DNA from 4 places in the Planococcus sp. APC 3900 genome. Region 3 is predicted to be linked to each of the others. Evidence: riboswitches for the same ligand, from Rfam matches in the RefSeq annotation. Region 3 holds a riboswitch; each other region holds the start of a gene.

Evidence for each region. Region 3 has a riboswitch for S-adenosylmethionine ahead of sat (sulfate adenylyltransferase). Riboswitches for the same ligand answer to the same signal wherever they lie in the genome.
Region 1: linked by a shared signal. The riboswitch ahead of metK (methionine adenosyltransferase) and the one ahead of sat (sulfate adenylyltransferase) in region 3 are both predicted to bind S-adenosylmethionine.
Region 2: linked by a shared signal. The riboswitch ahead of QMA04_RS03295 (methionine ABC transporter ATP-binding protein) and the one ahead of sat (sulfate adenylyltransferase) in region 3 are both predicted to bind S-adenosylmethionine.
Region 4: linked by a shared signal. The riboswitch ahead of QMA04_RS02025 (sulfite oxidase-like oxidoreductase) and the one ahead of sat (sulfate adenylyltransferase) in region 3 are both predicted to bind S-adenosylmethionine.

The regions. Positions count from the first base shown of each region.
Region 1 covers NZ_JASDCT010000009.1:90,287-97,632, forward strand. Annotated here, with positions in the region: gene QMA04_RS16325 (alpha/beta hydrolase) at 16-822, opposite strand; gene QMA04_RS16330 (gamma carbonic anhydrase) at 936-1,451, shown strand; gene metK (methionine adenosyltransferase) at 1,505-2,713, opposite strand; SAM riboswitch class I at 2,914-3,026, opposite strand; gene pckA (phosphoenolpyruvate carboxykinase (ATP)) at 3,439-5,028, shown strand; gene QMA04_RS16345 (alpha/beta hydrolase family protein) at 5,090-5,872, opposite strand; gene ytkD (RNA deprotection pyrophosphohydrolase) at 5,853-6,311, opposite strand; gene QMA04_RS16355 (Dps family protein) at 6,378-6,824, opposite strand; gene yidD (membrane protein insertion efficiency factor YidD) at 6,932-7,162, shown strand; gene QMA04_RS16365 (metal ABC transporter solute-binding protein, Zn/Mn family) at 7,250-7,346, shown strand, end outside.
Region 2 covers NZ_JASDCT010000001.1:650,095-657,440, reverse strand. Annotated here, with positions in the region: gene QMA04_RS03305 (O-acetylhomoserine aminocarboxypropyltransferase/cysteine synthase family protein) at 1-111, opposite strand, end outside; SAM riboswitch class I at 212-328, opposite strand; gene QMA04_RS03300 (glycerol-3-phosphate acyltransferase) at 463-1,104, shown strand; SAM riboswitch class I at 1,229-1,343, shown strand; gene QMA04_RS03295 (methionine ABC transporter ATP-binding protein) at 1,479-2,510, shown strand; gene QMA04_RS03290 (methionine ABC transporter permease) at 2,500-3,150, shown strand; gene QMA04_RS03285 (MetQ/NlpA family ABC transporter substrate-binding protein) at 3,191-4,024, shown strand; gene QMA04_RS03280 (M20 family metallopeptidase) at 4,053-5,258, shown strand; gene pepT (peptidase T) at 5,369-6,586, shown strand; gene QMA04_RS03270 (STAS domain-containing protein) at 6,981-7,346, opposite strand, start outside.
Region 3 covers NZ_JASDCT010000004.1:21,404-28,749, reverse strand. Annotated here, with positions in the region: gene cysQ (3'(2'),5'-bisphosphate nucleotidase CysQ) at 1-580, opposite strand, end outside; gene cysC (adenylyl-sulfate kinase) at 580-1,182, opposite strand; gene QMA04_RS09235 (SLC13 family permease) at 1,194-2,972, opposite strand; gene sat (sulfate adenylyltransferase) at 2,991-4,154, opposite strand; SAM riboswitch class I at 4,290-4,396, opposite strand; gene QMA04_RS09225 (NAD(P)-binding protein) at 4,658-5,290, shown strand; gene QMA04_RS09220 (YehS family protein) at 5,325-5,840, opposite strand; gene QMA04_RS09215 (hypothetical protein) at 6,039-6,251, opposite strand; gene QMA04_RS09210 (CarD family transcriptional regulator) at 6,444-6,959, shown strand; gene QMA04_RS09205 (MarR family winged helix-turn-helix transcriptional regulator) at 7,036-7,346, opposite strand, start outside.
Region 4 covers NZ_JASDCT010000001.1:401,829-409,174, forward strand. Annotated here, with positions in the region: gene ltrA (group II intron reverse transcriptase/maturase) at 206-1,468, shown strand; gene xerS (tyrosine recombinase XerS) at 1,746-2,855, opposite strand; gene QMA04_RS02015 (Fic family protein) at 2,939-3,682, opposite strand; gene QMA04_RS02020 (hypothetical protein) at 3,826-4,410, opposite strand; gene QMA04_RS02025 (sulfite oxidase-like oxidoreductase) at 4,779-5,441, opposite strand; SAM riboswitch class I at 5,522-5,632, opposite strand; gene modA (molybdate ABC transporter substrate-binding protein) at 5,801-6,574, shown strand; gene modB (molybdate ABC transporter permease subunit) at 6,571-7,254, shown strand; gene QMA04_RS02040 (ATP-binding cassette domain-containing protein) at 7,259-7,346, shown strand, end outside.

The DNA.
Region 1 (7,346 bases), on a different contig from region 3:
GCCATTTATTCTCGTTCACTCTTCAACCAAGTAACCGACCGACCGCAGCACTGTATAGATAAATGCTTGCGCCGCTTGAAAAACTTCTTCTTTTTCCGGTTCCTGAAAAATGTCGTGATAGCAGAATTTCCATTCCTTATAACTAAACTCGGTAAGCTGCTGCTTCAGCAGCCATTGCCGGGATGCGTCTATTTCAGTAATCATATCCCGCTCTGCTGTATGCAGATACGTCGGAATCCGAGGATACAAGTCGACAGCAGCTGCGGTTTCTTTCATATAGCTCTGCAACTCCTTATACCATCCAGAGGTGATGACTGAATGGTACAGTTTGTTTTCAGTTTCCTGATCTAAGGAAAATTGGTCTCTGGTCAAATGGCGGAGTTCAATGCCATGTTCCATTTTCCTCCGGCCCGTCAACTGAGAAACTCCCGGAAATGCATGAGGTGCTTTCGGAGGCAATTTCTTCAATTGAAGCCATGGAGAGGTGAAAATGGCACCGGCCACATTGAACTTTCGGTTTGCCAGCACATTCATCGCTATGGTTGCGCCCAGTCCATGCGCTATGACAAATACCGGCAAATCATTTTCCGATGACAGTTTCAGCATTTCACTTACTGCCTGCTCGTAGTCATCAAACGATTCACGGTGTACGTGATCGGCACCAGCATTCCTGCCATGGCCCGGCAAATCTCCCGTATAGACATGAAATCCAGCCGATCGCCATTTCTCAATTTGCCATGCATAACGCAGATGCTGCTCATACGCGCTATGGATCAATACCACTACCGCTTTTGCTGTGCCTTCCGCCTGCCATTTCCACATATTCCGACTTCCTTTCTCCACCAATAATTCTTACTGCTGTATTTCCTATTTGACGTTTTGATTTGATTTGTTACGATTATAGAATATCTTATCTTTTTTAAAGGAGCTTTGCCATGATTTATCCATATAAAGACAAATTCCCCCAAATCGATCCATCGGTTTTCATCGCTGACTATACGACCATCTCGGGTGATGTGACGATTGGCGCCCATTCATCGGTTTGGTTCAACACGGTTATCCGCGGCGATGTCTCACCAACCATTATCGGCAATAAAGTCAATATCCAGGATCTTTGCATGCTTCATCAAAGCCCTGGCAAAACCTTGCTTTTGGAAGATGAAGTGACCATTGGCCATCAAGTGACTTTGCATAGCTGCATCATCCGCAAAGGGGCGCTGGTAGGCATGGGGTCCGTCATTCTCGACGGAGCGGAAATCGGAGAAGGTGCATTTGTCGGAGCGGGCAGCTTGGTTCCTCCCGGAAAAGTCATTCCACCCGGCATGCTTGCGCTCGGCCGTCCCGCAAAAGTGGTCCGTGAACTGCGCGAAGATGACAAAATCGACATGGAACGCATCGTTCGCGAATATGCGGAAAAAGGGGCTTATTACAAATCTCTTCAAAAAGACTAACAAAAAAAGGATGACCAGGCATCGCTGCCCGGTCATCCTTTTCTAACGCATGTTTAAATACCAGCTTCTACGCCAGCTTTTTCTTTAAGAATTGCTGCTTTGTCAGTACGTTCCCAAGGAAGATCAACATCCGTACGGCCAAAGTGTCCGTAAGCTGCAGTCTGCTTGTAGATCGGGCGGCGCAGATCCAACATTTTGATGATGCCGGCAGGACGCAAATCAAAGTTTGCACGTACCAAATCATCCAATTTGTCTTCATCTACTTTGCCCGTGCCGAATGTATCGAAAGCGATAGACACAGGATGTGCTACTCCGATTGCATACGCCAACTGCACTTCGCATTTGTCTGCAAGGCCTGCAGCAACGATGTTTTTAGCTACATAACGGGCTGCGTAAGCTGCTGAACGGTCAACTTTTGTCGCGTCTTTACCGGAGAAAGCACCGCCGCCATGGCGAGCATAGCCACCGTAGGTATCTACGATGATTTTGCGGCCAGTCAAGCCCGCATCTCCTTGAGGTCCGCCAATTACGAAACGCCCAGTTGGATTGATAAAGTATTTGGTGTCTTCATCGATCCATTTTGCCGGAACGACTTCTTTGATGACGTATTCTTTAATATTGCGTTGAATCTGTTCAAGCGTTACTTCCGGGTGGTGCTGAGTAGAGATAACAATTGTGTCCACGCGTAGCGGTTTATTGTTTTCATCATATTCAACTGTCACCTGCGTTTTGCCATCCGGGCGCAAATATGGAAGAATTTCTTCCTTGCGTACTTCAGCCAAGCGGCGCGCCAATTTATGTGCCAATGAAATCGGCAATGGCATTAATTCTTCAGTTTCGTTGTTGGCATATCCGAACATCAACCCTTGGTCGCCTGCTCCGATATCGTCCATTTCTTTATCTGTCATTTGGCCTTCACGTGATTCAAGTGCCACATTGACTCCGGCAGCAATATCCGGCGATTGCTCATCGATCGCTGTAAGAACTGCACTTGTTTCTGAATCGAAACCATATTTAGCGCGTGTGTATCCAATTTCTCTTACCGTTTGTCTAACGACTTTTGGAATGTCCACATAAGTGGAAGTAGTGATCTCCCCTGCTACTAAAACAAGTCCTGTCGTTACAGTCGTTTCACACGCAACACGTGCGTTTGGATCCTCGGTTAAGATTGCATCCAAAATAGCATCTGAGATTTGGTCACAGATTTTGTCCGGATGCCCTTCTGTTACTGATTCTGAAGTAAATAATCGACGGTTTTTCAAAAAATGTTCCTCCTTATATCCTGCGAGATTGCTCTCGAAATTGATACGGTACTCGTTTCCCATGTCAAGTCCGTTCCGGAATTTCCGGATTGAACTTCAAGCCGTCTGTGGCCTTTCACACGAGGATTAAGGGCATTCCATAAAAAAATCCCTTCACTCATTCGTCATGAGGAAAGGAGAATCATCATAAGCACCTTTCACTCTTATCATCCAAGGCCTGTAAGCCTTGTTTCAGGTTTGGCACCATCACTGCAGTTGCAGCAGGTTGCCGGGTTTCATAGGGCCTGTCCCCTCCACCAGCTCGGAATAAGAGTATCCGTTCAATTTTTCATCATACGGAAATAGTTTGGGGATGTCAACGATTTCGGCGAATAAAATGCTCAAATTTTATTGCTGGATGCTCTCATCCTACGCAGTGAACATTCGTGAAGTTCTTTTCCTATCGGCCAGGAAACTGCAATAATTTCTAATTGGGATTATGTGATTTCATACAGCTCCTGTTATGATGGGAGTTAGCCCCATCTTTAAAACAATATGACCTTCGAATTTTCCAAGGAGCAACAGCCTCCGTCCTTCCCAATCCCCTAATATAGAACCTTATTTCAATATTTTTTCAATTCTGCAGCGAATTAGTATAGACTAATGAACCTAATGTGTTATACTAATGAACGAATATACATCCTCCCCATCGCCATGGGAATAACAGAAAAGGAAGGTACATATATATGACTTCAGTGAACTTTGCAAACGATTTGAAGGATCTTTTGACTGGCCCAAATGTACATGTTCAATTATCAGTGCCACAATTAGTGGAAGCAGCAACATCTCGCGGAGAAGCGGTTTTGACACGGGAAGGCGCTGTTAAAGCGGAGACTGGGAAATACACAGGCCGCTCGCCGAAAGACAAATACATGGTCGAAGAAGAAAGTTCTAAAAACAAAGTCGACTGGGGCAATGTGAACCGTCCGATTTCCAGCGAAGTGTTCGAAAACCTGTACGCTAAAGTGCTTAAACACCTAAAAGAAAAAGATGCGCTATACGTATTCAAAGGATTCGCCGGAGCTGACCACGAATCCCGTGTACCGATCCAAACTATCAATGAGTACGCGTGGCATAACCTGTTTGCCCACCAATTGTTCATCCGTCCGACGGCTGAAGAATTGAAAACGCATGAAGCTGAATTCACTGTAGTCTATGCTCCTACATTCATGGCAGACCCTGCAGTTGATGGGACCGCTTCTGAAACATTCATCATTGTATCGATGGAACAACGCATCATTTTGATCGGGGGTACTGAATACGCCGGCGAAATGAAGAAGTCCATCTTCTCAATCATGAACTACTTATTGCCTGAAAAAGGCATTCTTCCTATGCACTGTTCAGCGAACGTTGGCCAAGACGGCGATGTGACTTTGTTCTTCGGCTTGTCCGGTACAGGCAAAACGACTTTGTCAGCTGATGGAGACCGTAAATTGGTCGGTGATGACGAGCATGGCTGGTCCGATAATGGCGTCTTCAATATCGAAGGCGGCTGCTATGCCAAAACCATCAACTTGTCACGCGAAAACGAACCACAAATCTACGACGCCATCCGTTTTGGTTCTGTCCTTGAAAACGTGGTAGTGGATCCGGATACACGCATCCCTGACTACAACGATGGTTCATTGACTGAAAATACACGTGCTGCTTACCCAATGCAGGCAATCGATAATATTGTAGACCCTTCAATTGCTGGACATCCGAAAACGATCGTCTTCTTGACAGCAGATGCATTCGGCGTCTTGCCTCCAATCAGCAAGTTGACGAAAGAACAGGCGATGTACCATTTCCTAAGCGGCTATACATCAAAATTGGCTGGTACAGAACGCGGCATTACATCTCCTGAAGCAACATTCTCTACTTGCTTCGGTTCACCATTCCTGCCGTTGCACGCAACGGTCTATGCAGAAATGCTCGGCAATAAAATCGATGAGCACGGCGTTCAAGTCTTCCTTGTCAACACAGGTTGGACTGGCGGCGTCTACGGAGTCGGCAGCCGCATGAAGCTTTCTTACACGCGTACAATGGTTCGCGCTGCCATCAAAGGCGAGTTGAACAACGTACCGACCGAAAAAGAAGCGATCTTCGGCCTCGAGATTCCTGTAGAAGTACCAGGAGTGCCGACAGAAGTATTGAACCCACGCAATGCATGGGCAGACAAAGAAGCTTATGACCAGAAAGCAACGGAATTGGCACAGAAATTCCAAGAGAACTTCCAAAAGTTCGGTACTGTCGCACCGGAAATTACTACACTCGGCGGACCACTTCAAAAATAAGCATATGTTAAAAAACCGTTCGGAGAAATCCGAACGGTTTTTTTGTTTGGATTCAGTTAAATCATTTTTTTTCTTGTTCACCCATCCACTTACAGACTGCTTGTACTGTTTGGCGATTTGCTGCCGGCGGAAAAAAATGTGTGTAATCCGGAAAATACCAGGTTTCGTGCGTCTGCCCATTCAGCTTTAATGCTTCTTCCAACAGAAAAGCTTGAGCCGGATAGACGTTTTCATCCTTCAGGCCATGAATGATCAAAAAAGGGGCTGCACTTTCCTCGATCCGCAACAAGGGATTGCGTTCTTCGTATTCAGCCAATGCTGTGTTGGGCGTCCCGCCATAGAGCCGTTTCATCATGCGCCGCATGTCCGGCCGCTCTTTATATGTCAGTACTGTATCTGTTACACCCGCCCACGTAACGACAGATGCAATATCCGGGCGAAGGATTGCCGTCCATAAAGCCATGATGCCGCCTCTTGAAAACGCCAGCAGATGCACGTTTTCGTTGCTGTAGTGCTTCAGGACATCGACTGCATGGACCGCATCCCACCGGTCTGCCCCCGCAAATTCATCACGGCCTTCACCACCCCGGTTGCCTCTGTAATAAGGCGCAAACACGACAAAGCCCTGTGCCGCAAATTGGGCGATCCGAGCAGGGCGCACCATTCCGATCGACTGGATGCCACCCCTTAAATACAAAATGCCGCTATAGTTTCCGGGCTCCTTAGGCTCTGCCAGCATGCCTTTTACCCTTAATCCTTCCGACCAATAAATAATTTCCGTCAAACGGACATGAGGATTCGGTGATGGATAAGGTTTCTTTTTATCAATCATTCCATTTTCCAAGCTGCTTCACCTTCTCTATTATTGTCTTCATTCCTTCGTCTTTCATCAAAAAACTGTAGCTGTCGTCCAACTCCAAATTTCCTGATAACACGATTCCTTGCGTTTCAAGAAGCGGGATCCGATCAATTTTTTCGATTTCCCCTGTAAAGACCGTTTTGCAAAAAGGAATTTCCGAAAAAACCACGTATTCTGCAAACCATTCTAGGTCCTTCAGATGAGCGCCCGTTTCTTCATAAACTTCCCTCATCGCCGCCTCCTGTAAACTTTCACCCGCTTCTACTTTGCCTCCGGGAAATTCCAGTCCGCGCTCATTATGCCGTGTCAATAGCCATTGCCCTTTGTAACGGCTGATCACCAACACATGCCTGCTCTCAATTGAGAAGCTGTTTTCTTCGAATGATAATTGACATAAATAACCGTTTAAATCTGTATACTGCATTTTTTCACCCCGATGCCATAGGAAAAGCGTACACTAGAATTCAGTGTACGCTTGTATAGTTCTATTTTACTTCTTTTCACCCAGGAATGCTGATAACATCCAAGAATGTTTTTCGAGGTTCTGGTGAATAGCATTCAGCATATCTTCTGTCATGTCGTCGCCGTCTTCAGCCGCCAATTCCATGCCTTTTTTCAAAGATTTCATGATTTTGTCGTAGTCACTGACAACGGTATCAACCATTTCTTCGGCTGTTTCTTTTTTGTTTGCTTCTTCAATAACAGACAGCTCAAGCTGCTCTCTCATTGTAGCGACCGGTTTTCCGCCCAATGCCAACAAGCGCTCAGCGATTTCATCCATATGAAGGGTTGCTTCGTTATACAATTCTTCAAATTTCACATGCAGAGTAAAGAACGAAGGCCCTTTCACGTACCAATGAAAATTATGTAATTTTGTATAAGCTACAGACCATGTAGCCACCTGTACGTTTAATTCGTGGTTTAATTCGTTTGACATTTCCAATCACACTCCAATTAGTTTGATAAGTACTTATACTTTATTTATACCTCTAATGCCCCTACAATAAACATATGGAGAACTCACCCGAAAAGAGCTGAACAATCATGAAGACGGTTTTACTGAAGATTTTCCGCTTCTACCAGCGGTTCATCTCGCCTTTGTCTCCGCCAAGCTGCCGTTTCTATCCGACCTGTTCCCATTATGGAATCGAAGCGGTTGAGAAGCATGGCGCATTGAAAGGCGGGTATTTGGCAGCCAAACGCATTTTGAGCTGTCACCCTTTCCATAAAGGCGGGATTGATTTTGTCCCGGAAGAATGGCCACCAAAAAAATAATTGGTGGTTTTTCTTGTGTTTTTAAAGAGCTTCCTGTAATATTCAAATAGTCATTAAAACGTAATCGTTACATTTTGGAGGTTGAATATGAAAAAGATTCTATTATTGGTACCCTTGATTTTGTTATTGGCAGCTTGTGGAAAGACAAGTGAAGAAGCACAAAGCGTGGATGGAGATCCGGAAA
Region 2 (7,346 bases), on a different contig from region 3:
TTTAAACACATAAGAAGTGGTTTTGTAGATCGGCACCCCTCTCGATCCTGTTGTTGGATCCGCCTGTTGTCCGCCATGCAGCAATAAAGTTTCTGGTTTTAAGTTTGTCATTTTCTATTCCCCCTAATTTTTTTATTCATGAAAATCACCGAAGAGGACAGCAAAAAGCCCCCTTCGCTAAGAAGAGGGCCGTAAATTACGGAGTTACCTCCTCTCATCTGTCAGAACCTATCGTTCGGTTCTGTAGGAATTAGCACCTTTCCAGACATGGTCGTCTGTTGGTTGCCGGGCATCACAGGGCCTATCCCTCCGCCACTCTTGATAAGAGTTATTAAATTTAGTTTTTAGTCTTGTTGAGAAGTATAAAAATTTTAACAAGGTTTGTCAACCCTATTAGTCAAAAAATTTTGAAACCTTGTTTCTTCCCAAACGTTATCTTCTAGTATAGAAGGAGGAATGAATATGCTTGGATGGGTTCTGCTGTTGTTTATCGCAGGCTATGGAATCGGTTGTTTGCACGGTTCCCTCGCAGCACAATTTTTATCTGGGGTGAATGTCAAAAAAGAAGGCGTCAAAAATTCCGGTGCTTCCAATGCCGCCATCGTGCTGGGTTGGAAATACGGTTTGCTGGTTGCTTTGATCGATATTATTAAAGGCTTTGCCGCTGTCGCAGCTTGTCGTTTTCTGCTGGAAAAGGGTGCCTTTTCCCCCGAAATCATTTGGACTTTTCTATTTATAATAGGTGCCGGTGTCGTATTCGGCCATAATTTCCCATTCTATATGAACTTCAATGGCGGCAAAGGCACGGCTTCGGTGATCGGTGTCATGCTGGCACTGGACTGGAAGCTCGGGCTGGTTGGCCTGGCACTGCTCATCGGTGTTTCGCTTGCGACCAATTATTTGGTCATTGGTGTACTGGTCCTTTACGCAGTCTATTTTGTTATCGCTTTCGGTCCTGCCGTCGGACCATGGCCATTGCTGACAGCTTGTGCCTTATTTGCTATGGCCATATGGAAACATAGCGAAAATATTATTCGAATAAAAAATGGAGAAGAGAAGAAAGTTTCCTCCATTTTCAAAAAGAAACCAACAAAACCAGTCTGAAAGCGGTTCCAAACTCATTATTCTCTTCATTTCAAAGATTGTGAAATAAATATCAATAATTCCCTTGACTTTTTTGTTATTTCACCATAAAGTAAGAACCACGAATCGAATAGCATACATCACTTTCTTATCAAGAGAAACCGAGGGACAGGCCCTAAGACGTTTCGGCAGCAGATTTGTTTAAAAGCAAAAACTGTGCCAACTCCTGCAGATGCTCTAAAGCATTTGGAAGATGAGAATTAGATGGTTTCAACAGGAGCCCTCTTTTTTCTTATGGATGAGAAAAAAGAGGGCTCCTTTTCCATTTTCTCAGAAGAATGTGAGACACCGTCGATTTAATAAGATCCATTACAGCATGAGGAGGTTCAATCACCATGATTCAATTCGAAGGCGTCGCCAAGACCTACCAATCCGGGAAACAAGAAATCCATGCCTTGAACGGGATTGATTTGACCGTCGAAACCGGCGAGATTTACGGAGTCATCGGCTTTAGCGGAGCCGGAAAGAGTTCATTGATCCGCACCGTGAACCTGCTTGAACGTCCTTCTGCAGGACGCGTCTTAATCCAAGGGAAAGACATTTCCACTCTATCCAGCAAAGAAATCCGAACCATCCGTAAGGACATCGGCATGATTTTCCAGCATTTCAATCTGTTGAGTTCAAAAACGGTTTACCATAATGTCGCGATGCCATTGCTGCTCGCTAAGACATCGAAAAATGAAATTGATGAACAAGTGAAGCAACTGCTGGACTTTGTCGGACTGGCCGATCAGGCACAAAAATATCCCGACCAGCTGTCAGGCGGACAAAAGCAACGCATCGGCATTGCCCGAGCGCTTGCAACCAACCCTTCCGTTCTGTTATGCGATGAGGCAACATCAGCGCTCGACCCCCAAACGACCAAGTCGATTTTGGACCTATTGCGCAAAATCAATAAAGAATACAATATCACCATCCTGCTCATTACTCATGAGATGGGAGTTATCCGGGAAATTTGCGATAAAGTGGCTGTGCTTGAAGCAGGAAAAGTGATCGAACAAGGCAGCGTCTTCGACATTTTCTCAAATCCGCAGCAGCCGACCACCCAACGGTTTGTCCGTTCTGTCATGAACGATGAACTTCCGGAAACCCTGCTTGCGCAAATCCGCAATGCCCAAAGCGATAACGCGATCTATCGACTGCAGTTTACAGGAAATTCCGTCGGCCAACCGTTCATGTCCCGTGTCTCGCGTGAATTTAAAGTTGACTTGAACGTGCTGTTCGGCAACATCACCGAGTTGCAAGGTGTTCCATACGGCAACTTGATCGTCGAATTTGCCGGCGAACCTAGCGAAATCCAATTGGCTTTGTCCTCTATCCGGAAAAGCAATATTGATATAGAGGAGGTCAATGATTATGTCCGTTAACTACGATCAGATTTTAGAAGCTTTATGGGAAACCATTTACATGACCGGCGCGGCATTCGGCTTTTCCCTATTGATCGGCTTCCCGCTTGGCATCCTGCTGGTGGTCACCCGCAAAGGCCATCTGCTGGAAAATGAACCGGTTTCCAAAGTATTGAATATCGTCATCAACATATTCCGCTCAGTTCCATTCATCATCTTGATGGTTGCCATCATTCCGTTGACTCGCCTGATCGTCGGCACGTCCATCGGAACTGCAGCCGCCATCGTCCCACTGGTCTTTTACGCAGGACCTTATATTGCAAGACTTATCGAAAACTCCTTGTTGGAAGTTGATAAAGGGGTCATCGAGGCAGCTCAAGCCATGGGAGCCACGCCGATACAGATCATTTTCCGCTTCCTCATTCCTGAGGCTTTGAGTTCACTGGTTCTGGCCTTGACCATTGCGATTGTCGGCCTGATCGGAGCGTCCGCAATGGCAGGCGCTATCGGGGGCGGAGGCCTTGGCGATTTGGCCATCACTTACGGTTACCAACGATTCGATACGCTTGTGATGTTCATCACCGTCGCAATTCTCGTCGTACTCGTACAAGGCGTCCAATCGCTCGGCAATGTATTATCACGAACTGTCAGACGCAATTAAAAAATAAAAATAACCTAGAAAAAAACTGGAGGAATTACTCATGAAAAAAATTACAGCATCCGCATTATTGGCAGTTTCAGCTTTGGTCTTGGCAGCTTGCGGAGACGACAGCAGTTCAGAAGGAAACACGAAAGTGACGCTTGGCATCAGCGGTTCCGATACTACTATCTGGGATTACATTGCTGATAAGGCAGAAAAAGAAGGAATCGATTTGGAGATTCAAACCTTTTCTGATTATGTCGCGCCGAACCTGGCACTTGCCGAAGGCGAACTTGATTTGAATGCATTCCAAACTATTTCTTACTTTGATGAATTCGTCACAGAACACGATATCGACATTGTTCCGATCGGTTCTACGGTAATTGCGCCGATGGGCCTGTATTCCGATAAATATGAGTCGATTGACGAAATTCCTGAAGGCTCCCAAATCGCAATGCCGAACGAAGCCACCAATATGGGCCGTGCCCTGTTGCTGCTTGATGAAGCGGGATTGATCACGCTTTCTGAAGATGCCGGCCTTACCGGAACAGCAGAAGATATCATCGACAATCCAAAAAACATTGAAATCATGCCGATGGTTTCCGGCCATACCCCTCGTGCTTTGCCAGATGTCGCAGGATCGGTCATCAATAATGGTGTCGCAGTTGATGCCGGCTTGAATCCGACAGAAGATCCGATTGCCGGTGAAAGTGATACAGCTACCCCTTATATCAACTTGATTGCCGCAAATGCGGAAGATGCCGATAATGAAGCTTACTTGAAAATCGTTGAATTGTATCAGCAAGAAGACACAGCTGATTTCATCATCGAACATACAAAAGGCGCTCAGATTCCGACTGTCGTGACAGTTGATGAACTGGTCGATTACCAATAAAACAAAACCTAACTTAGGAGGAGCTCCAATGACACTTATCAAGGAAGCAGCCCAATCCATTTCCCAGTCCATCGATTCCAAGAGCGAGATTTACATTGAAACAAGCCAAGCGATCCACGCAAACCCGGAAATCGGCAACCAAGAGATTTTCGCCAGTTCGTTATTGATTAAACGGCTTGAAGACGCTGGATTTAATGTCGATAAAAGTGTCGCCGGGCATTACACTGCTTTTTTTGCCAGCAAGGAAAGCACACTTCCCGGTCCGACAATTGCTTATCTTGCCGAATATGATGCACTTCCTGGAATTGGCCACGCCTGCGGCCACAATATCATTGGAACAACCAGCGTTGCTGCGGCCATCGCACTCGCAGAAATCTTAGAGTCAACCGGCGGCCGTGTGGTTGTTCTTGGAACTCCTGCAGAGGAAGGCGGACCAAACGGCAGCGCCAAAGGCAGTTTCGTCAAACACGGCCTGCTCGAAGGCATTGATGTTGCTTTGATGCTCCATCCTTCCGGAAATTCGGCTGTCACAGGCCCTTCTCTTGCAGTCGATCCCTTGGAATTCCATTTTTACGGCAAACCAGCTCATGCAGCAGGCTCGCCTGAAGAAGGCATCAATGCGTTGGATGCAGTGCTGCAATTGTTCAACAGCATCAATGCATTGCGTCAACAATTGCCTTCTGACGCTCGGGTTCACGGAATCATCACCCATGGCGGCGATGCACCGAACATCATTCCGGAATACGCGGCTGCCCGTTTCTATATCCGCGGAGATTCCTGGAAGAAAACATCGGATACAGCCCGCAAGATCCGGGCGATTGCAGAAGGCGCTGCTCTGGCAACCGGTACGACCGTGAAAATCGAACGGTTCCAGAATGAAGTACGTGATTTGGTCATCACCCCTGCTTTGGATGCAGTTGTCCGCAGCGAACTCGAAGCACAAGGCGAGACGGTGGCAGATTCCCGCATTTCCGGCCTTGGTTCCACCGATGCCGGAAATATCAGCTATGAAGTCCCCACTGCCCATGGCTATATCAAAATCGGCCCTGAAAGTTTGATTGCCCACACCGAAGATTTCCGTGAAGCCGCTAAATCTGAGGATGGCGACAGAGCTTTGATCAAAGGCGCTAAAGCATTGGCCCATACCGGCTATCGCCTTCTGACAGAAACTGTTCTTCTGGATCAGGTGAAAGCTGCACATGCCGAAGCCGTGAAAGCAAAACAAGAGAAGTAATGGAGCGATGTCCTGAAGGGGCATCGTTTTTTTATTTGTGTCCAGAGTTTTCATCATTTTCCTACTTCATGCTAAAATATGATTAGCACTTAATTTAGGAGGAATTTTACATGTTGGAAACCTTGATCGAACGGCTGGTCCGTTATGCAAAAATTGATACACAATCTGATTTCAATAGCGAATCCACCCCTTCTACCGCAGGGCAATGGGACCTGCTTCATGAACTGGAAAAGGAAATGAAAACAATCGGACTTACGGACGTCGGCATGGATGAAGCCGGGTATCTGTTCGGTACACTGCCTGCCAATACAGATCGGGAAATTCCGGTCATCGGTTTCCTGGCACATGTTGATACCGCAACAGACTTTACCGGAAAAAACGTCAACCCTCAACGCATCGACAATTATGACGGCCAGGATATCCCCTTGAACGACAGCATTGCGATGACAGTATCGGATTTTCCGGCGCTTAAAAATTACGTCGGCCATACTTTGATTACCACAGACGGGACAACTCTTCTCGGTGCTGACAATAAAGCCGGGGTTGCTGAAATCATGACCGCTATGGAATATTTGAATGTCCATCCTGAAATTGAACACGGAACCATCCGTGTTGCTTTTACACCTGATGAGGAAATTGGACGCGGCCCCCATAAATTTGATGTGGAGCGCTTTGATGCTAAGTACGCTTACACCATGGACGGCGGTCCTCTTGGCGAATTACAGTACGAAAGCTTTAATGCCGCAAGCGGCAAGTTGATTGTCCAAGGCAAAAGCGTCCATCCGGGATCTGCAAAAAACAAAATGGTGAATGCCCAAACAGTCGCCATTCAATTCCAAGAGGAAATGCCGAAAAAGGAAGTTCCTGAATTGACCGAGAACTATGAAGGATTCATTCACTTGAACAACTTTATCGGCAATGTGGAAACAGCGGAATTGACTTACATCATCCGTGATTTCGACAAAGAAAAATTTGAAGACAAAAAACGGCATATGCAGGCAGTTGCCGAAAAACTCCAGCAGCAATACGGAGAAGAGGCTGTGCGTTTGGAAATCGAAGATCAATACTATAACATGCGTGAAAAAATCGAACCGGTCATGGAAATCGTCGATAATGCAGAACGTGCAATGACGGCATTGGGCATCATACCGGACATTGTGCCTGTACGCGGCGGTACAGACGGCTCTCAATTGTCCTACATGGGTCTTCCCACTCCAAACATTTTCACAGGTGGAGAGAACTATCATGGGAAATACGAATTCATTTCTGCTGAAAACATGGAAAAAGCAACGCAGGTCATCATTGAAATCGTGAAATCCGCTAAATAAAAACAGCATCAAAAAGGCGTATTGGACTGGATCCCATACGCCTTTTTTGATTTAGTTTTATTTTTCTAAACTCCAACGCACAGTTGTTTGAACCATAAGCCAACCTGGTCATGCTCCGCAGAGCTACACGGGCGCTTCCGCTTTTCTTTGTCCAGCTTCAGCGGCCAACTCCTCGGGACATAAGCTGTTTTGGCTGTGCGGCTGAAAACACGCCGCTTCGCCAATCCATCTTATGCCTGTCGGAGCTAAGCGGCCGAATCAGCTTTTCTTTATTGTCCAGCTTCAGCGCCTAGAACCTCGGGGTCTTAAGTCCGCTTGCCTGTGCGGCTGAAAACATGCCGCTTCGGCAAACTGCCTTAAGCCTGTCGGTTCTTGACAGGCGCTTCCGCTTTTCTTAGATAATACTTCTTCCGTTTTGCGCCAGTGCGTAATGAATGCCGTGCTGCAAGGTTTGGAAACAGTTGAATTTCGACAGATCGATGGCCGACTCTGTAATGGTCATGCTCATCTTCGCTGAAATCCCTACCAATACCGTTTGTGTCCCGATCATGGCTGCTGTCAATCCGAGTTTTTCAATCAGCATCGCAGCAGGCTGCGTAAAATTGTTGTTTAATCCGGTAAGGTCCAATATTAAATACTTGGCTTTATGCGTCGGCAGGTTCTGCAAGGTTTTCACTAACAGCTCTTCTGCCCGCGCTTCATCATAACTGCCCAATAACGGAACCACTACAATGTCTTCAAGAACCGGGATGAGCGGGGA
Region 3 (7,346 bases):
GGCTATCGTCGTTTATCCGATCGATGAATTCCTGTGTTTCAGCGGACATATGCGAACGGCTTGTTACGATTCGAGTCCGGTCTAAAGCTTTTTTTGCAGTCAACAGAATGCTTCCCTCGAATAATTCATCGGCTTTTTCAAACTTTCCAGCTGAAGCAGCTTCCAATTTAAATGCGCCGCTGTTTTCTTCACCGTAGTAGAAAACATCCATGGCCGGCACGTAAATCACACCCAAAACCGGATAGTTCTCTTCTATTAAAGCGATGTTGACGGTGAACTCACCATTGCGTTTGATGAATTCCTTCGTGCCGTCGAGTGGATCCACCAGCCAAAAACGCTGCCAGTTTTTCCGCTCTTCATAAGGGATTTTACTGCCCTCTTCGCTGAGAACCGGTATGTCTGGGTAGGCAATCTGCAGTCCTCTTTCAATGGTCTGATGTGACCGCTGATCGGCAATGGTCAGTGGTGAATCGTCCGCTTTCGCTTCAACGATCAGTTCCTGTCCGTAAACCGCCATGATTTCTTTGCCAGCTGCAAGACTGATTTCCAGCAGTTTGACCGGATCAATACCACCAGCCATCAGCCCAGGTAACCCGCTTTCTTCAAATAATCTGTAATTGCCTGAACCGACTCTTCCAAAGTCTGCTTGTCGGTTTCAATGACGATTTCAGGATTTACCGGTTCTTCATATGGCGCATCGATGCCTGTGAATCCTTTGATTTCGCCGGCTCTTGCTTTTTTATAGAGGCCTTTCGGGTCGCGGTCTTCGCAAGTGTCCACACTGCATTTGACGTATATTTCAATGAACTCATCTTCTTCAAGCAAGGCACGCACCTGGTCGCGATTTTCCTGATACGGCGAAATAAATGCCGATAGCGTCAATACCCCTGCATCACTCATCAGTTTTCCAACTTCACCGATGCGGCGAATGTTTTCTGTCCGGTCTTCCGGGCTGAATCCCAAATTTTTATTCAATCCGTGGCGAACATTATCCCCATCCAATAGATAGGTACGGATTCCAAGTGCGTGGATCTCTTTTTCCAAGGCAACAGATACCGTCGATTTTCCTGATCCCGATAACCCGGTGAACCACAGCACCCCGCTTTTGTGGTTATTCAATTTTTGTCTGTCCTCTTTTGTGACACTTGATTCATGCCATACAATATTCGTTGATTTGGTCATCTTTTCTCCTCCTAAAACCAGTAATAGTAAACGATTCCGATGGTCACCGACATAACCAGAATGCTGAGCGGCGTGCCCACTTTGACATAATCCATGAATTTGTAGCCGCCTGGCCCATAGACGATCAAGTTGGTCTGATAACCGATTGGGGTAATAAAGCTTGCAGAGGCAGCAATCGTGATGATCACTGCGAAGCCCATGGGATCAAGCTGCAGGTTGCTGGCCATTTCAATGCCGATTGGAATCATCAGGACAGCCGCAGCGCTATTGGTGATCAGTTCTGTGAAGATGCTGGTCAGCAGGTAAATTAAAATCAGAATAGCTAGCAGGCCGAACGGCTGTCCGATTGCCAACAAGCCATCCGCCGCCCATTGCGCCAGACCAGTTTTGGTCATGGCCGCCCCTACCCCGAATGCACTGGCGATCAGCAGCAGCACATTGAACTGCACGTCGTTTTTTGCATCGTCCATTGAAACCGACTTGGTCACCAGCAAAATCAGCACAGCCAATGCCATGGCTTTGAACATGCTCAACCAACCGACAATGACACAGGCGATTGCCCCCAAAAGTACCAGTAATGAAAACCAGCCCACCAAGCGGCTTTCCTCAAGTGCCTTAGGCATTTTCATAGAAGACACTACATAAAAGTCGTTGGATTGCTGGTACTTTTCCACAAACCCATTGCCGGCGAGCAATAGCAAGGTGTCACCCGGCCGCAGAATGATATCGCCGACTTTGCTTTTGATGCGTTCGTTATTGCGGTGAACGGCCATTACACCTGCATCAAAACGTGAGCGGAATTGGGATTGCTTGATGGTTTTTGACAATAGCGACGATTCATGGGAAACGACAGCTTCTGCAAGCTGCGTATTGCCGTTTTTCAAGTCATCCAATTGGAGGTTGGTACCCGTCTTCAAGGTCAGACCTTTTCTTTTTTGGAGATCTGCGATGGTGGCAATGAGCCCGGTAAAGATTAAGCGGTCTCCAGACTGGATGACCGTTTTGGAGCTGACCGACGAAATCCGTGTCTGATTCCGGATGATTTCTATCAAGTACAATCCCTTTAAATCACGTAATTTAGCTTCTTCCACTGTTTGGTTGATATGTGGAAAGGTTTCTTCCACCACCATTTCAGCAATGTATTTCCGGGAATCTTCAGCCACCTGTTGGCTGAATCCTTTATTCTCGGGCAAAAGCATATTGCCGATGGTGAATAGATAGATCAAGCCGACAATAGTGATGGGGATGCCGACAATCGCCAATTGGAACAGTGAAAATCCAGGAAGCCCATAATCGATCAGCATGCCGTGGACTACCAGATTCGTTGAAGTTCCCATCAGCGTGATGGTCCCTCCTAAAATCGTTACATACGACAAAGGAATTAAAACCTTTGATGGTGCAATGTTCCTTTCTTCACACCATTTCTTCAATAATGGGGTCAGTGTCACGACAATCGGCGTGTTATTCAAAAAAGCAGAGATTAACGGAAGCGGCAGAAAAATACGGAACAGTGAACCTTTCAGGCTTTTGCCCTTGTTCAGCCAGCCAATCATCATCTGGTCGATTAGGCCATGCTTTTGTACAGTCCCGACTACGATGAACAATAAGGCGATGGTCAGCATTCCCGGATTGGAAAAGCCGCGCAACGCTTCTTCTGTCGTTAAAATTCCAGACAGCAGCAAAACCACCAATGCCGAAAACACAATCATATCTGGGCGGGCAATTTCAAACAGGAGCGCACTGACCATAGCGACGATGACAATTAGCACAAAAACCATTGAGACTGACATGGGCAACCATCCTTCAATTTAGTTACTTGTTACGGTCTCCCGCAATCCTTTAATAAGTACATCGGCTACTTCCGGACGGGAAAACTGTTTTGGCGGTTTTTCTCCGTTGCGAAGCAATTCGCGCACTTTCGTGCCGCTTAAATGGACGTGGTTTTCTGCAGTGTGCGGGCACGTTTTGGCTGTTGCCATGTTCTCACATGCATTGCAGTAGAACGAATGCTCAAATTTAAAGATTTGGATGCCCAGTTCTTCTTCAAACTGGCTGATGAACTCCTGTGCTTCGTATGTGCCGTAATAGTCGCCGACCCCTGCATGGTCGCGGCCGACAATGAAATGTGTGCAGCCGTAATTCTTGCGGACAATGGCATGAAGAACCGCTTCTTTTGGCCCTGCATAACGCATTGCTGCTGGATAGATCGCGAGGCGTGCTCTATCTGCCGGATAGTAATGCTTCAAAATGACCTGGTAACTTTCCATCCGCACTGCCGCTGAAATGTCATCCGATTTCGTTTCACCCACCAATGGGTTCAATAATAAGCCGTCGACTACTTCCAGTGCTGCTTTCTGAATGTATTCATGTGCACGGTGCACCGGGTTGCGCGTTTGGAAACCGACAATCGTCTTCCAGCCAAGTTCCTGGAACAACTGGCGCGTTTCAACCGGATCCAAGTGGAATTCCTCGAATTCGCTGTGGTCTGGTCGATTCAATAAAGTAATCGGACCAGCTAGGTAAACATCGCCGCGTTCGTATAATTTCTTCACGCCGGCGTGTGCTTCTTCTGTTGTTCCGTAAATTTTCTGTGCTTCCAATTGCTTGTCATATGCGTATTTTTCCGTCAGTTCGATTGTTCCGTAAATGACGCCGTCTTCGCCTTTTAAAGCAATTTCATCGCCGACCTGATAGCTGTCCGCTTCTCCTGCCGTAACCGATAGCGTAATCGGAACACTCCAAACCGTTCCATTGCTGAGACGGGATGTATGTACCACACTTTCATAATCTTTTTGGCTGAGGAATCCGGTCAACGGACTGAAGCCGCCGATGCCGATCAATTCCAAATCCGAGATTGCCCAATCCGAAATGAATAAAGAAGGAAGCGACTCTGCATTTTTCAATGCCTTTTCTCTTTCACTGCCCGTCACCTGTCTGTTTACCAAATCTCCACCGTGTGCTTTGCTTGTCATTTCATTACCTCCAAGGTTAGTTTTATGTAGTGCCGTCTATTTCAAAAACGTTCTGAAACCAAATCTCCAAGGCGTTCGGACAAAAAGAAAAGGACCCTCTTCGACAAGAAGAAGGTCCCAAAAAACAAAACGATCTTCTTATCTTCTAGGCTATTGAAAGCCTATTGGAGTTAGCACCGTTTCCTTAAAGGAGGGTTGCTGAGACATCAAAGGGCCAATCCCTCCGTCTCTCTTGATAAGAACGCATATTCAATTTTCATTTGAATTGTTTGAAATATTTGATTTCACAAAGTATATAATAGACTATTCCTAGTGTCAAACTATGTTTTAAGTTTTTTATTTTTTTCTATACAGAAAAGTTAGTCTATCAACAGGTGATGGATAAAAAATATTTTTCTAATGAAAAAAATGAGATCTGAATTACCAGGTTGAATTGAATAGCGGCCACAAAACGCATAGAGATTATTTTTGGTAATATTAAAAGAGTTGAGGAGGCGGAGAAGATGACGGTGATTCCGATCATGATTGAAATGAAAGGAAAAAAAGTGATTGTGGTAGGTGGAGGACGCATCGCGAAGCGCAAGCTGAGTGGTTTGATAGATAGTGGAGCAGAGCTGTTGGTCATCAGTCCGGTGGCCGATCCTGCCATAATCGCTTGGGATGATGAAGGTAAAATTCTCTGGAAGCAGAAATGTTTCGAGCCAGCGGATGCCGAAGAGGCTTTCATGATGATCATCGCCACCGATGATCCGGCTACAAACGCAGAGTCCAGAAAAGCTGCACCTTCCAATTGCCTAGTGAACGCCTCTGATGAAGCGGAGGCTGGCAATATCCATTTCCCTGCTCATGTCAAAAGGGGAAAATTGAGCATCGCAGTTTCTACAAACGGCGCCAGCCCGATGCTTGCAAAGAAAATCAAGCAAGATCTGAAGTCTCAGTTTGATGAAAGTTATGAACAATACCTAGATTTTCTTTTTGAAGCAAGGCAGCTTCTCAAGAAAACAACAATTTCAAAAAACGCAAAAGAAGAATACCTCCGTGGCTTTCTGGATGAATCCTTTTTACAAGTTGCGTCACAAGAAGCGTCACTCCGGGAATTGCGGCTTTTGATGAATAATAAAAAGGACTTGGAATAATTCATTCCAAGTCCTTTTGAGCTGATAAAGAGCGTTAACTTCTGTACTTGATCGCCAAGCCTTTCAAGAAATTGCGCGCATAGCGGTCTCCGCATTCTTTATAGTTTTTATGTCCCACTTTTCGCAGCAATGCACCCAGCTCGCCTCTTGTCACCGTGACGCCTGCCAAATCCCAAATCTCCAGCATGTCCTCACTGTTCAGCTGCAAAGCGATTTTCACTTTCTTCAAAAGCAAGTTGTTGGAACGCTCGTTTGTCGATTCCGGGAATTCAGGTTGCCCTGGTTTCGGCTCCTGACGGCCTCTCTTGAAAATGATGAAGCCATTCAAAAACGATTCAAACAGATGGTCATCCGCTCGGATGTAGTCATCGTTATCTTGTTCGGCCCAAATGCTGTCATCCTCTTCTTCGCTTTCAGGTGTTTTCGTCAGCACTTTCAGCACTTCGTCCTTGCTTAAGTCAATGCCGCCCAATTTAAAAATCTCAACCATGTCGTTATTTTTTATATCCAGTGCATAACGCAATCTGATCAATAAATCATTATTATCCATTTTCTTTGCCTCCTGTTGATTTCCAGTAATGAATGCTTATCCACTATAAAGACAAACTTCAATCAGTGGGGGTTTTCTTCATCCCCCACTGATTGTTAGTTGATTCACTGACCGTAAAGCGGGATAAATCCATCCCTAATAATAGCACATAATTCACAGTTCATCAGGCTTCCGGAAAGACAGCAAAAAAAGACAGCTTTATATCGCTGTCTCTTGATTTTCTTTATTTTTAATGTCTTTTAGTTGCTTTACTTTATCCTGCAGAACCGTAATAATTTCCAGGGATTCAGGGTCATTTAATGATTCATCATAAAAAAACTGCAGGTCCCGTTCAATATCCGCAAACCGTTCATTATAATGCCTCAGTTTTTCCGCAATGATCAATTGCTTCGCTTCTTCTACACTCTTCATTTTATTGTGACCTCCGCTTTGATGACCAACTAACCTATTCTTTTCTAGTTTCCCTTTTCTAAACCTTTTTAACCTTTTATTTTTGTCTTTTCTGTGTCTATAGATACATCCGCTTAAATTGTCAACTAAGTTTACAATTTAGGTTTTTTATGTTATGATGAATTTAGTTGAGATAAGTTGAGGAGGAAAAAAATGTTCACTATTGGAGATCACATCATTTATTCCGCCCATGGTTTATGTAGAATTGACGATATTCAGGACGTAACCGTTTCTGGCGTCACCAAGCAGTATTATAAATTGCATCCTTTGGAGAATACCCGAGTGACCATCAGTACACCAGTCGACAACGAAAAAGTTGTCATGCTGAAACTTCTTCAAAAAGAAGAAGCCCTTGAAATCATTGAAACGTTCAAGCAGCCTGGAGGCGAGTGGACCAACCATCCAAACTCCCGCTTAAAGAAATATTCTGAAGTTATCAATACGGGAGAACGCATGGAAATTGCGAGAGTCGTCAACACGCTGATGCGCAAGAAGTTTGAAACGCAACTAGAGAAAAAGACGCTCTATGAACGCGATTATAAACTTTTAAACAATACCCAAATCATTCTTTTCAAAGAACTGGCACGTGCGCTTGGCACCAGTTTTGAGGAAATCAATAAACAAATCAATGACATGATCAAGGAAGATGAACCTCTTCCGGTCGTGTAATAACTGCTTTTCACTATACAAGAACGCCCTGCTTCATCAATCGGTTGATGAAGCAGGGCGTTCTTCGAATTTTCGGCTAAATACCCCAATCGGATTTCAAAATGTCCTTGAGGATTTCCATTTGATCGGGGCCGATTTTCTCAGCGACCTTATTTTCCAACTGAACTTTTAGTGCTTCGTTTTTCTCATAGCATTCTTCCCCAAAAGCCGTCAGCCGGATACACTTTTCTTTTTTATTATTTTCCACATTCCTTACTTCCACTAATCCTTTAGAAGCTAAATTTTTAATGAACTTATGGATCGCCTGCCTGGAAATATCCACATTTTTCGTAACGTAGGCAATGGTGGGCTGTTTTTTATAAATGCGTGCCATAATGTACCATTCAG
Region 4 (7,346 bases), on a different contig from region 3:
AGTACCATCTCGTCTCGAGACGGATGGGAAGGGCTGAACGATTAAGAGAGAACAACATCTTGGCAGGCAGTTTCTGCGTTGAACACAGACAACCCGTGAGGGCTTACTTGACTGGAGGACGTGGTGAATTCCACTGGGGACATCAAGAGGGTGGAGCAGAAACTGGATAAAGAAGAACCGTTGTTCACGGAAAGAGGCATAATGAATGTTAATGGAACAGATTCTCTCACGGGAAAATTTAATACGTGCCCTGAACCGGGTGGTTCGGAATAAAGGAAGCCATGGTGTCGATGAAATGCCTGCACAAAACCTGCGAGCGCATGTCATCGAACACTGGGATACCATGAAAATGGAACTTCTGTCGGGAACCTATCAGCCACAGCTGGTCCGCAGGGTCGAAATCCCGAAACCTGACGGCGGCGTGCGACTGCTTGGCATCCCTACCGTGATTGATCGTTTCATTCAACAGGCGATTGCCCAAGTGTTGTCGTCTATCTATGACCCCACTTTCTCTGACCACAGTTATGGGTTCCGCCCAAATCGGAGTGCCCACGGGGCGGTCAAGAAAGCGAAAGGCTATATCGAAGATGGCAACCGCTGGGTAGTCGATATCGACTTGGAGAAATTCTTCGACCGGGTGAACCATGACAAGCTCATGGGGCTTCTGGCGAAGCGAATCGAGGACAAGCACCTGCTTCAGCTCATCCACAAGTATCTGAAGACCGGCATCTTGATAAACGGAGTCGTTATGAACAGTGAGGAAGGCACTCCGCAAGGAGGTCCTCTCAGCCCGCTGCTCTCGAACATTGTCCTGGATGAACTGGACAAGGAGCTCGAAAAGCGTGGTCACTCGTTTGTCCGCTACGCCGATGACTGCAACATCTACGTGAAAACACCGAAAGCAGGCAACCGGGTCATGAAGTCGGTGACTTCATTTATAGAAGGAAAGCTGAAGTTGAAAGTGAATACCAGCAAATCAGCTGTAGACCGACCATGGAAGCGGAAATTCCTTGGCTTCAGCTTTACTTCCCATAAAGAACCGAAGGTGCGGATTGCGAAAGCGAGCATAAACCGGATGAAAGACAAAATCCGGAACATCACCTCACGAAGTAAACCGTATTCAATGGAAAAGCGAATTGAAAAGCTGAACCAGTACCTGACGGGTTGGTGCGGTTATTTTGCGTTGGCGGATACGCCAAGCGTATTCAAAGACCTAGAATCGTGGATTCGAAGAAGGCTCCGCATGTGCATGTGGAAAGATTGGAAGAAGCCGAGCACGAAAGTGAGAAAACTCATCGGAATGAGCATCCCGAAAGGGAAGGCTTATGAATGGGGCAACTCGCGAAAGAGTTACTGGCGAATTTCAAATAGTCCGGTATTGCATAGAGCCCTCGGAAACTCCTACTGGAGTTCCCAAGGGCTCAAAAGTCTGATAGCACGTTATGAAACTTTGCGTCATACATCTTAATTGAACCGCCGTATACCGAACGGTACGTACGGTGGTGTGAGAGGTCGGGAGTTAATCGCTCCCTCCTACTCGATTGTGCCCGGAATGGGCATAATCTACAGGAGGGAAGTTTCGAACTATGAAGACAGAAGTAAAAGTTCGTTAATTTTAGATATACCGATGTCGAATACAGAACAGCTCCCAAAAAGTAAGCATTTGAAAAGTGACTCTATCGGGGTTCAGTTGACTAAAGCCACCGGTTCTTTTACTTACAGCAACTACTATTCTCTGTATTTGTTTATTTTAGTCGATTCTCTTCCATACGTGTCAACACCTGCTCATTGTCCTTATTGGACAGGTTGGTATAAAGAGAAGTGGTTTCGATGTTGCTATGGCCCAATTGATCCCTAAGGAGAACAATGCTTCCGCCATTTCGGATGAAGTCCGCCGCAAAACTATGTCGGAGCTTGTGAGGACTCATGCCTTCTCCTTGCGCGAATGCAGCAGTGTACTTGGTCACCAAATTTTCAATCGCACGCCGCGACAAAGGACGGGCAATAGCTCCGTAAAGGGAAACGAAAAGGAAAGGGACTTCCTTCGAACCAGGATAACGACTTTCCCGAATGTCTAGGTAGACTTTCAAGTGCTGGATCGCCTGGTCCATGACGCGGACCGTGTCTTCCTTAGCACCTTTCCGCTTGATGTCGATGAGTTGTTTCTTTAAATTGATTTTCTTTACAAGAACGCGGGCGGTTTCACCGAGACGAATGCCGCTGCCGAGGAAAAGGGAGAGGATGGCCAGATCCCGTTCCTTGTCTCGGTTGAACCGTTGTCGTGCAAGTCCACTTTCCAAAGTAGGTTCGTATGCATGTTCGACGAACTGCAGAAAATCGTGGATTTCATGTTCATTCAAAATGACGGAACTGATTTTCTGGGCACGACGGCTGGCCGTCTCTTTTTTCGTGTGCAACATAATTTTGCTCATGACATTTCGGTAGAAGTACGCTTCCCCGTCTTCATCCTCGGTCTCTTTCGTCAGGTAGTTAAAAAGTGACTTTAACGCGTTAACGGAAAGGGCCACGACCGCCTGGCCACGCTTCTTAACCGACTCCTTCTCATATGGGATGGATTCTTCCTTCAGAAATTCAATATACAGTTCAATATCCTGTTTCTTCAGTTCTGCCAGTATGGAAAAGGGAATAGATGCCACATCTGTTGCCTCAGTCAGGTTTTCTCGGAGCAGCCACTGGAAGAAATGCTGGTACCGGTAAAGGTACTGCAATAAGGTATCGGCCGAAAGCCCGGCCCGCTTTTTAGAACGGACATACTCGACAACGTAGAAGGGCATGTCGTTCAGTTGGTTTTCAATCCGCTGGAGGACTTGCAGTTCTTCAGGTGTTAACGCCATACTTTATGGGCCTCCTTGTAGTAACTAATTTTTATATGTTCGCAAAATGTAATTTAAGCGAACAAATGAATGTGAAAAGCGATTTACAAAATCGCTTTTAAGTAATTGGTTAAGCTTTCTTCTACACAACCAGCAATTAAATGGATGAATGGTTGGACTTCGTTTCTCATGCTAGCCATTTCCAGTGTTTCGTAATAGTTTAGTCGCTGTTCATCTTCCGCTTTTACAATAGCAGGAGGGAATCCGTGGCTCATAAGAATCAAATTCATCAACAATCGGGCTGTCCGGCCATTGCCATCAGCAAACGGATGGATATAAACGAATTTAAAATGAAATAAAGCGGCCAGCTCTACGGGATGAAGACGGTCTTTCTCTTGTTCATACCAAGCGAAGAGGTTTTTCATTTCATTATCCACCTGTAGAAAGTGTGGCGGTTCATGCTGACTACCGGAAATCCTAACGTTGATTGAGCGGTAGGTACCGGCATTTTCGTCATCAATATTCTTTAGAATCAAGTGATGAATTGTCTTTAGCGTCCGTTCATCAAGCGGCTCTGTCCGATTGACTTGATCCTCAATGAAGCTGATCGCTTCTGAGTGATTGATGACTTCGAAATGCTCCTGCAGGCGCTTGCCGCCAATGGTCAAGCCGTCCTCCATGACCACCTTAGTCTCAATCAAAGATAAGGTGTTTCCTTCGATAGCATTTGAATTGTACGTCCATTCCACCCGGTACACGTCGCGCAAGTTTTTCACCGCTGCAGGCGGAAGCGGGCGGTGTTGATCCAATTGATTTTTCAATACATCCACGCGATTAAAATAGCTCATTGACTAGCACCTGCTTCTCATAGGATAAAATTAGTTCGGTTATATGATCCGGTTGATTTTTGAGTAGTACAAAAAGAACTGTGTAAGAGATTTTCTTAATGTTTTATTTTTAATGATTGTCCCGTTAGTGAAGAGGTAATGGATCACAAGCCGAATTTATTTTTGCGCGCCATTGATTTTGAATAACCAAAACACTCTCTAAATAACTTCCTGCCGACATAGTGGTGAAAATTAGTGTATTCATGTCTGTAATACTCGTTCCAATAGCTAATCATTCGGTTATAGCTTTTGCAAAAGGACTCTCTATTTTCACTACAAAAGTTCTTAATCCGCTCCGTATCTTGGTCTTTTAAAATGTTATAAGTCATTTCTACGATTTCCACGACATATTCATCGCAAATTTTCACGATATAAGGAATAGTCCAATCTCCATAATCCATCTGAAGCAACAAGTGCATATGCTTTTGGCGAACAAATCCTTCACAACTTCGTGAATAGATACAATGTAAAATCATTTTTTGTTGTTCACTTAAACCTTTTGTAAAATCATTTGAGTTATCCATATAGTAGATGCGGTACGGAAACATGATGACTTCATGGTCTTGATGATACTGAATAATGTCCTCGGAGACATCAATGGTGACATTATTGTATGTTTTATCAGCCATCAATCCAACCACTTTAGTCACTTCATCTTTTAAAGCGTATGGAAACCTACTTTGAAACATACAATCACACCCTTGCTTCAACCCATTTTAACTTTAAGTAAGTCTAATATTCTCATTTTACCATAAGCCTACTCTATTTGTTCGTTAAATAGGTATTTTGCGAACAATTAAAATTCTATATAAAAAAGCCAGTTCTGATGGGCTAACTTTTTTGGAGAAAGCAGCTAAAAAATTTATGTTTACACATGAGAGGTTTATCGGAAGCTGCCATTCATTCTATATATGATTTAAAGAACCCATCAACCTTCACATGAAGGATTAGATTGATGGGTTCTTTGAAATAATACGAAATATAAAGTTCTAAATTGATGCAAGTTATCTCTTAAAGTGACAGTTCAATTATCCTGGAATCATAAGACTGGCCAGAGTCAGTCAAAATCTTTTTTCTCCCATTCGTCTTCAGGGATTTCCAAGTCTTCGCCGGAAAAGCGCTCTTCCTGAAACGGGTCGCCGTTCATGTGGAAACCGTTCTGCTCCCAAAAGCCCGGCTGGTTTTCATCGATGAATTCGATGCCTCGGACCCATTTGACACTTTTCCAAAAATACAGATGGGGTACGATAAAACGCAGCGGGTAACCATGCTTGGCGGTCAACGGTTCGCCGTCAAGTGAATGGGCAAGCAGCACGTCTTCCCGGTCCAAATCGGATAATGCGACATTGGTGGTGTAATCGTAGTCACCGTGAAGCATCACATAGCCGCTTTTCGGCGTTACGCCCAATTCTTTTATCAGGTCAATAAAACGGACGCCGGTAAAGGTATTGTCGAAGCGGGACCAGCGTGTCACACAATGGATGTCGCGTGTTATTGTCGTTTGCGGCAATTTCAGCAGATCTTCATAATGCAGCGTGATTTCCTTATCAACCTGGCCGAAGATTTTCAATGTCCAAGTGGCCATATCGTAAACCGGCACCTCGCCTTCGTGCAGGACAGGAAAGCGCTCGGTCAACACCTGTCCAGGCGGGAGGCGTTCAACCAGAGAAGGATCCACTACAGGGACCCGCGTACGTTTGATTCGTTCGGCTTTGCTCAGCTTCATGTGATCACTCCTTAAAATAAATAAAACTCTTCCACTGAAAAAGGGAAGAGTTGGGTCTGCTGGTGAAATTCTCTTCCTCATCTTTCAGAACATCGTGGTTCTGTTGGATTTGGCACCATTCCAGTTTGTGAACTGGCGGTTGCCGGGCGTCATCGGGCCATTCCCTCTGCCTCTCTTGATAAGGATAAAGCGTATTTAATTTTTGGTATGACTTATTTTACCGAAACCGCTTATTTCTTGCAAGATTATTCGGAAAATAATTCAGCTTCTCTCCGGCTGGCGTTATACTGATAGTACGTGGAGAATCACGTGCATAGCAAGCGTCACTTTTTGTTTATAAGGAGTCCTGCAAAATGAAAAAAATGATCGGCATTATAGGAATGGCCGTACTGTTGAGCGGCTGCACCAACACAACAGCAGAAAACGGCGATGAGCTGCTTGTTTCAACAGCTTCAAGCCTGACAGAAGTGATGAAAAAAATGGAAGAGGAATTTCATCAATTGGAGCCGGATATCGAGCTGTCATTCAATTATGGATCATCGAGCAAGCTGCGAAGCCAAATTGAACAAGGCGCACCGGCAGATTTATTTTTATCGGCCAGTGAAAAGGATATGGAACAGCTGGAATCCGAGCAACTGGTGAAAGCCGAAACTGTGGTGCCTTTTGCTGAAAATCGTCTTGTGCTTGCTTCATTGGAGGAATTTCCGGAAACTGCAGATTTTACAGAAATAGTGATGAATGCAGAAGAAACCATTGCGGTCGGAGAGCCGGACAGCGTACCGGTTGGAAATTTCACAAAGCAGGCGCTGGACAGCCAAGGGTTATGGCAGCCGCTTGAAGGGCGCCTTATCTACGCAAAAGATGCACGGCAAGTGGTGACGTATATCGAAAGCGGAAATGCCGGACTTGGCATCGTCTATTCCTCGGATGCGGTTATTTCCCAGGAAATAAAAGGGGCGCTCGAAGTGCCGGGGCAAGAAAATCCTGTCGTCTATCCGGGAGCGGTCGTAGCGGATTCAGAAAAACAGCAGGCGGCTGTAGCTTTTCTGGATTTTATAACGGGTCCCAAAGGACAGGCTATCTTCGAACAATATGGATTCTTGCCGGCAAATGAGGCAACGCCATGATGCCGTATGATTTGTCGCCGCTTTGGTTATCGCTGAGAGTTGCGGTTATTTCCACTCTATTTGTGTTTTTGGCTAGCTTAGCGCTTGCACGGTTGATGAGCAGACGTGAATTTTTCGGCAAAAGCCTGGTGGAAGCGTTGATTTTGCTGCCATTGGTCTTGCCGCCGACTGTCATCGGCTTCGGCTTGATCGTCTTGTTTGGCGCCAATGGACCGCTTGGGATTCTGCTTGAACAATGGTTTGAATTTCGCGTGGTCTTTACCTGGATCGGGGCAGCGATCGCTTCCTTCGTCGTGTCACTGCCGCTGATGTATCAAAGCGTTATGGCCGCTTTTGATAAAGTGGATCCGCGCTGGGAGAATGTGGCGCGGACGATGGGCGTATCCGAATGGCGGATTTTCCGGACCATCACCTTCCCGCTTGCCTGGTCAGGTATTCTGGCAGGTTTGATTTTGGCATTTGCCCGTGGCATCGGTGAATTCGGAGCCACATTGATGATTGCAGGTTACATTCCAGGCGTTACAGAGACCGTGCCGCTAGCGATTTACTTCGCTTATGAAGCAGGGGATATGGAAAAAGCCCTGTTTTGGGTGCTGATCATTTCGTCGCTTGGAGTAGCTGCCATCACATGGGTCAATTATTGGCGAAAAAAGAATGCTGTACGCATCGGAAGGGAGTGAGTCCATGCTGAAAGTGGATTTTCAAAAACAATTGGATCATTTCAATTTGGAGATGCAATTCGAATTGGATAAAGAAATTCTGGCATTGGTCG